3 regions of the Amycolatopsis sp. NPDC003676 genome follow, and region 1 is predicted to be linked to each of the others. Evidence: riboswitches for the same ligand, from Rfam matches in the RefSeq annotation. Region 1 holds a riboswitch; each other region holds the start of a gene.

Region 1 (2,258 bases):
GCGGCGGACACGCGAGCGATCGTGCGGACCGCGTCGGCCAGCGCGTCGGCCACCAGGACGTGCGGAACGCCCAGCTGCATCGCCCATTGCAACGACTCCATCGCGGCCGCCCGGTCGCCCGCGACGGCCTTCTCCGCGACCGCGAAGCCGGTCACGTCGGCGCGTCCGGTGTGGTAGCGGCGGACCGCCTGCTCGTCGATGACTCCCCCGGTGTCGGCGACCAGCTGCGTCGCTGCCGAGGACAGTTCGCGCAGGTCCGAGCCGACCGAGTCGAGCAGAGCCATCAGGCCCGCGCCGTCGATCTTGCCGCCCGCGCGGCGCACCTCGTTGCGGACGAACGCCTCGCGCTCGGCCGGCTTGGTGAGCTTCGGGCATTCGGTGATCTCCGCGCCCGCTTTTTTCAACGCGCCAGGCAGCGCCTTCGCGGCCTTGCTCCGCCCGCCGCCGCTGTGCACGACCACGAGGACGATGCCGTCGGCGGGCGCCTTCACGTACGCCAGGACCGCGTCGGACAGCTCCTGCGAGATGTCCTGCGCCGACTCCAGCACGATCACGCGGCCCTCGGCGAACAATGACGGGCTGACCAGCTCAGCCAGTACGGGCGGTGTGAGATCGGACACCCGTGTCCGCGTGAGGTCCGCCGTCGGGTCCGCGGCCTTGGCCGCGTCGAGGGACGCTCGCACAGCCCGTTCGATGAGCAGTTCTTCCTCGCCCGTGACGAGGTGCAGCGGCGCGGGTGCGGTGGTCACCTCGCCATCCTCTCACCCGGTCGCCGGGCCGTCCGCTCCGGTGATGTGGGCCGCCTCCGTGGCACGAGCTGATCGGGATGTCGTACGGTGTAGCCGAGGACGCGCCCACCGGCGCTCCGACAACCGAATACCGCTCATCCAGAGGGGCAGAGGGAACGGCCCGACGAAGCCCCGGCAACCGGCGTACAGCCTGTCATCCCGCGATCGCGGGATAGCTGACGACCACGGTGCCAATTCCGGCCCGCTTCGGCGGGGCAGATGAGGAAAGGAACCTCGCGATGACTGCAGCCCTCAGCGCCACCTCCGCCAACAAGACGATCGACCTCGGTCCGGCCGTCGAACTGGTGTCGAAGGAAGAAGGGCACCGGCAGCCGCTCGCTCCGGAATTCGTCTCCGCCGAAGACTTCTCGCCGCTCGAGGTCGCCTACGACTTCGGCCGCGTCCGCCGCGAGGACATCGAGGCGGGCCCGCGCAACATCTGGCGTTACAAGAAACTCCTTCCCGTCCCCTCGACCGTCGAGGAGACTCCGAACACCGAACCCGGCTGTACCCGGCTCGTGCGCGCCGACCGGCTCGCGAAGGAGCTCGGCCTCAAGAGCCTGTGGGTCAAGGACGACACCGGCAACCCGACGCACTCGTTCAAGGACCGCGTGGTCGCCGTCGCGCTCGCCGCGGCCCGCGAGTTCGGTTTCGAGGTCCTCGCGTGTCCCTCGACCGGCAACCTGGCCAACGCGACCGCCGCCGCGGCGGCCCGCGCCGGCTGGCGGTCGGTCGTGCTGATCCCGAAGAGCCTCGAGCGCGCGAAGATCCTCACCACCGCGGTCTACGACGGCGACCTGATCGCCGTCGACGGCAACTACGACGACGTGAACCGGCTCGCCACCGAACTGGCCGGCGAGCACCCGAAGTGGGCGTTCGTGAACGTCAACGTCCGCCCGTACTACTCCGAGGGCTCGAAGACGCTCGCCTACGAGGTCGCCGAGCAGCTCGGCTGGCGCATCCCCGAGCAGATCGTCGTGCCGATCGCCTCCGGTTCCCAGCTCACCAAGGTGGACAAGGGTTTCCGCGAGCTGGGCCAGCTCGGTCTCGTGGACGCCAGCCCGTACAAGGTGTTCGGCGCACAGGCCACCGGCTGCTCGCCGGTCTCCACCGCGTACCGCAACGGCCACGACGTGGTCCAGCCGGTGAAGCCGGACACCATCGCCCGCTCGCTGGCGATCGGCAACCCGGCCGACGGCCCGTACGTGCTCGACGTGGTCAACCGCACCGGCGGCGCGATCGAGGACGTCACCGACGAAGAGGTCGTCGAAGGCATCCGGCTGCTCGCGCGCACCGAAGGCATCTTCACCGAGACTGCGGGCGGCGTCACCGTGGCGACCGCGAAGAAGCTCGTAGAAACCGGCAAGCTCGCGACTCCCTACCGCCGCTGATCGTCTTCCCGCACGCGGGCGCCGGTGCCTCCGCCTACCGGGTGTTCGCCAAGCGTATGGCCCAGGACTTCGACACCGT
Region 2 (2,258 bases), on a different contig from region 1:
CGTGAAACGTCTTGCAGCAGAAGGTAAATCAGGCAGCAACCACACTCTGCGGCCCACGAACCACCTGACTAACAAACGCCCCCCGATCAGAAATCCAAGACAGCGCAGCGTCAGCCCGCTCCCCACGCACCCCCAACCGGAACCGAGCAATCGGCGTATCCCCAATACGGGTGAGCCCACCACCAATAGTGGCAAGTTCGACGTCGAAGCGACTAGCCGCCTCAGGCAGCAACGCACCCACCGACGCGAACCCGATCAGCACGACGTCGACCGCGCGGTCGTACTTCGCGGACTGGGCGCGCGAGGTCTCGATCGACGGCAGCACTGCCTGCGCGGTCCAGCTGTCCGGCGTCGAGATGAGGTCGAGCACCGTGCCGCGCTCGACGATCGCGCCGTTGTCGAGCACCGCGACGTCGTCGCAGACTCGGCGGACGACGTCGGCGTCCGGCGTGGTGACGACGACCGTCACGCCAAGCTCGGCGCGCGCCCGGTCGAGCACGGCGAGCACCGCGCCGGCGTCTTCCGCTGAAACTCCGGCGGTCGGGTCGTCGGCGAGCAGCACGGCCGGTCCGGCGGCGAGCGCCTTGGCGACCGCGACCCGGCGGAGCTGGCCGTCGGTGAGTTCGTCCGGCTTCTGCGCGGCGCGCGGGGTGAGGCCGACCAGGTCGAGCAGCGAGCCGACCCGGCTGCGCCGCTGTGGGCCGTCGACGCCGAGTTGCTCCAGCGGGCTGGCGATGTTGCCCGCGATGGTGCGCTCGGCGAGCAGCTCCGGCTTGGTCCCGACGACCCCGAGCTGGCGGCGGATCTCCCGCAGCCGCTTGCCGTCGAGGGTCGCGGTGTTGAGGCCGTCGAGCCGCACGACGCCGCGGTCGGGGCGCTCCTGCAGCGCGATGCAGCGGGCGAGGGTGGACTTGCCGGAGCCGGACGGACCCACGATTCCGAACAGCGAGCCGGCTTGCACGTCAACGCTCACGTCGCGCAGTGCGGCGACACGATTTCCGTGGAAGGGAAAGGACTTGGACACGTTTTCGACAGTGATCACGAAAGGGCTCCAGGCAAACGAGGCGCGGCGCCGGATCCGGGCGCGCCAAGGCGTCATCGAATTACCGTCCACAGTGGACGGCGCAAGAAACTGCGGAAAAAACGATCAGGCGATGACCATGGAGCGTTGACACGCGGATACCGTGCGGCGACCTTCGTCGACTACGCGCCGGCGGGTCAGCAGGAGCGGGCGGGTGACCCTCTTCATCGAAAACAGCCTCCATCGGTCCTGGCGGTAGCACCTGCCCTGCGGAGGGTGGTTGCTGCGACTTCGGCGAGCCAGGTCTCTCAGTCGCTCGGGATGGACGCTTTCGAGTAAAGCCGATCCCATTGGCTGAACGCAAGCGCGTTGGTGCAGATCACACGTCTGGTGGTGCCCGCATACCGGAACAGCCCGTCCAGGACCCGGAAACCCGGAACCTCGGTTCCCGAACATTGCCTCGACCTGTGGAACCCTCGCGACGGCCCCCGGCCACGAACGAGTTCGTTCCACTGTGGACGATCAAGAATCTTTGTGGAACAAGAGTTTTCCCGTTGTCAAGTGATGCGCACTCCCGGGCCTCGACGCCCGGGGCGCCGGGTCCGCGATCGGGTCGAGATAGGTCACCGAAGCGAAGCACCTCGAACCGGCGGCACTGAACAATCCGGGCCGGGGAGCAATCAGACTCCCCCGAATGCCACGGCCTTGACGAGCCGCCCGTCACAGGTAGCGGGCCATTTCGGCCGCACTCGCGCGATGACCGAGAGTAGCTGCGAGGCCCGGAATGCCCCACGATCAGCGACGACGCAAGATCATCAGGCAACGCACCGAAATCAACGCCCCGCACCCGGAATACCCGCCGCGCCGCCGCGGTTGGACGTCACAAGCGAGCGCCGTGGGAGGGGGGTCAGTTTCCGGCTGCCGCGATCCGCGCGAACGCGTGCACGTCCAGCTGCTCCCCGCGCGTCTTCGGGTCGATCCCCGCTTCGGCTAGCAACTCGCCAGCCCGCTCGGCGGAACCAGCCCACCCCGCCAGCGCGGCCCGCAAAGTCTTGCGCCGCTGCGAAAACGCCGCGTCGACCACCGCGAACAACCGCGCGCGATCCACCCCGGACACCGGGTCAGTCCGGGTGAACGAGACCAGCGCGGAGTCGACGTTCGGCACCGGCCAGAACACCGCGCGCGGCACCGCGGCGACCTTTCGCGCCGGTCCGTACCAAGCGAGCTTCACGCTCGG
Region 3 (2,258 bases), on a different contig from region 1:
TGCTCGGTCTCTTCGCGTCGCCGACCCGGCTGCTCGAAACGCTGATTCCAGGCCTGGTCGCGGGTGCGGTGGTGCTGCTGCTCGCCCGGCCGCTGTCGGTGGTTCTGTCCCTGCTGCCGTTCCGCTTGCCCTGGCGAGACCAGGCATTCCTGTCCTGGGCGGGCCTGCGCGGCGCGGTGCCGATCGTGCTCGCGATGATCCCGCTGTCCGAAGGAGTGCCCGGCGCACAACGGCTCGTGGACGCGGTTTTCGTGCTCGTCATCGTGCTCACGATCCTGCAGGGCGCGACGCTGAGTCCGCTCGCGCGGATCCTCGGGCTCACGAAGGCGGCGCAGGCGCACGAGATCGAGGTCGATTCCGCGCCGCTCGACGAACTCGGCGCGGAACTGCTGCAGGTGCGCATCCAGAAGGGGTCGAAGCTGCACGGCGTGTACCTGTCGGAGCTGCGGTTGCCCGCCGGTGCGACGGTCAGTCTCGTGGTCCGCGGCGGTACCGGCTTCACGCCGCAGAAAACGAGCCGGTTGCAGGTCGAAGACCAGCTTTTGGTGGTCACGACCGCCGCCGACCGCGACGCGACCGAACGGCGGATCCGGGCGGTTGACCGGGCCGGCCGCCTCGCGCGTTGGCACGGCGAATCCGGGGCCTGAGTTTTCTGTCCTTTGTGGACGCTCCTTGTGACTGCCGTCTCAGATCACGAGACGGGTCTGGTTTCTTTCGGCGGTTGTCCGCTATCGTCGGTTTCAGGTCATGAGTGCCAGCGCGAAGCCCCGGCTTGCTGGCCGGCAACCCTCCTACCGCGGTGGGGTGCCCCGGGTGAGGACCAGGCCGGTCGCGCAGCGCGACGGGCAAGCGCGGGCCCCTCGCCGGGGGTCCCCCGGAACGCCGAGGAGGCGCCGTCATGACTCTCGCACTCGACCGGTCCACTGTTGTTCCCGCTGTGGCTGGCGCGTCGCTGCGGGTGCCGCTGGTGACGGGCGGCGACATCGGTTACGCCAATCTCGATCACGCGGCCAGCGCGCCCTGTCTGGACGCGGTTCGTTCGGCGGTGGACGAATTTCTTCCCTGGTATGCCAGTGTGCACCGTGGGGCCGGGTTTGCTTCGCAGGTCTCGACGCGGTTGTACGAGCGGACTCGTGGTGTGTTGCGTCGGTTCGTGGACGCTCGTAGTGGCGACTCGGTGATCTTCACTCGCAATACGACTGATGCGTTCAATCTGCTGGCGAAGGCGTTGCCGCGTAAGACTTCTGTGGTTGTTTTCGACAGTGAGCACCATGCCGCGTTGCTGCCGTGGCGGGGGCCGAATGTCCGGCGGGTGCAGTTGCCGCGGACTCGGCTTGCTGCGGTGTCCGTTGTGGACGAAGCGCTGGCGGAATGCCCGCAGGGGCCTCGGTTGGTGGTTGTCGCTGGGGCTTCGAATGTGACTGGCGAACTGCTGCCGGTTGCCGAGATCGCTGCGGTGGCTCGGAAGCACGGGGCTCGGGTGGCGCTGGATGCTGCTCAGCTTGCGCCGCATCGGCGGATTTCGTTGCGGGAGTTGGATGTCGACTACGTCGCGTTGTCCGGGCACAAGTTGTACGCGCCGTTCGGGGCTGGGGCGTTGGTCGGGCGCAGCGACTGGTTGCGGGCGGCTGAGCCTTATCTCGCCGGTGGTGGGGCGACCAAGCTGGTGACTGAGGAAGCTGTCGTGTGGAACAGCGGTGAGGAGCGGCACGAGGCTGGGTCGCCTAACACCGTTGGGGTGTATGCGCTTGGGGTGGCTTGCGAGCAACTGGCGGCTGAGTGGGATGCCATCGGGGCGCATGAGGCTGCGTTGCTGGAGCGGTTGCGCAAGGGGCTTGAGGGGTTGCCTGGGTTTGCCGAGCTGCGGTTCTTTGACGCGCCGGTGGATCGGGTTGGCACGGTGAGCTTTGTGGTCGACGGGTTTGAGCCTGGGTGGCTGGCGGCGGTGTTGTCGGCTGAGTATGGGATTGGGGTGCGGGACGGGGCGTTCTGCGCGCATGTCGCGGCTCGGCGGTTGATTCGGGAGGCCGGCGGAGAGGGGCAGCAGGCGGTTCGGGTGAGTCTCGGGTTGGGGAGTACCGAGGAGCACGTGGATCGGTTGGTGCTGGCGTTGCGACAGATCGTGGCTCGGGGGGCTCGGTGGGAGTACGCGAAGGTTGACGGGCGGTGGGCTCCGGTGGGGGATACGCGGGAGTTGCCGGGGTTTTGTGTTTGACGGTGTGGGTTTTTGGGTGATCGCTTCAGGGTGATGTGCCGGA

What was found. Region 1 has a riboswitch for S-adenosylmethionine ahead of thrC (threonine synthase). Riboswitches for the same ligand answer to the same signal wherever they lie in the genome.
Region 2: another riboswitch for S-adenosylmethionine. It lies ahead of ACWDNU_RS31735 (methionine ABC transporter ATP-binding protein); the one in region 1 lies ahead of thrC (threonine synthase).
Region 3: another riboswitch for S-adenosylmethionine. It lies ahead of ACWDNU_RS26455 (aminotransferase class V-fold PLP-dependent enzyme); the one in region 1 lies ahead of thrC (threonine synthase).

The regions. Positions count from the first base shown of each region.
Region 1 is NZ_JBSFNS010000102.1:27,302-29,559, forward strand. Features, by position in the region: gene holA (DNA polymerase III subunit delta) at 1-749, opposite strand, end outside; SAM riboswitch class I at 881-1,014, shown strand; partial or broken gene thrC (threonine synthase) at 1,028-2,158, shown strand; partial or broken gene ACWDNU_RS36430 (thioesterase II family protein) at 2,221-2,258, shown strand, end outside.
Region 2 is NZ_JBSFNS010000075.1:172-2,429, forward strand. Features, by position in the region: gene ACWDNU_RS31735 (methionine ABC transporter ATP-binding protein) at 29-1,042, opposite strand; SAM riboswitch class I at 1,259-1,349, opposite strand; gene rsmA (16S rRNA (adenine(1518)-N(6)/adenine(1519)-N(6))-dimethyltransferase RsmA) at 1,929-2,258, opposite strand, start outside.
Region 3 is NZ_JBSFNS010000051.1:166-2,423, reverse strand. Features, by position in the region: gene ACWDNU_RS26460 (potassium/proton antiporter) at 1-647, shown strand, start outside; SAM riboswitch class IV at 744-858, shown strand; gene ACWDNU_RS26455 (aminotransferase class V-fold PLP-dependent enzyme) at 899-2,215, shown strand.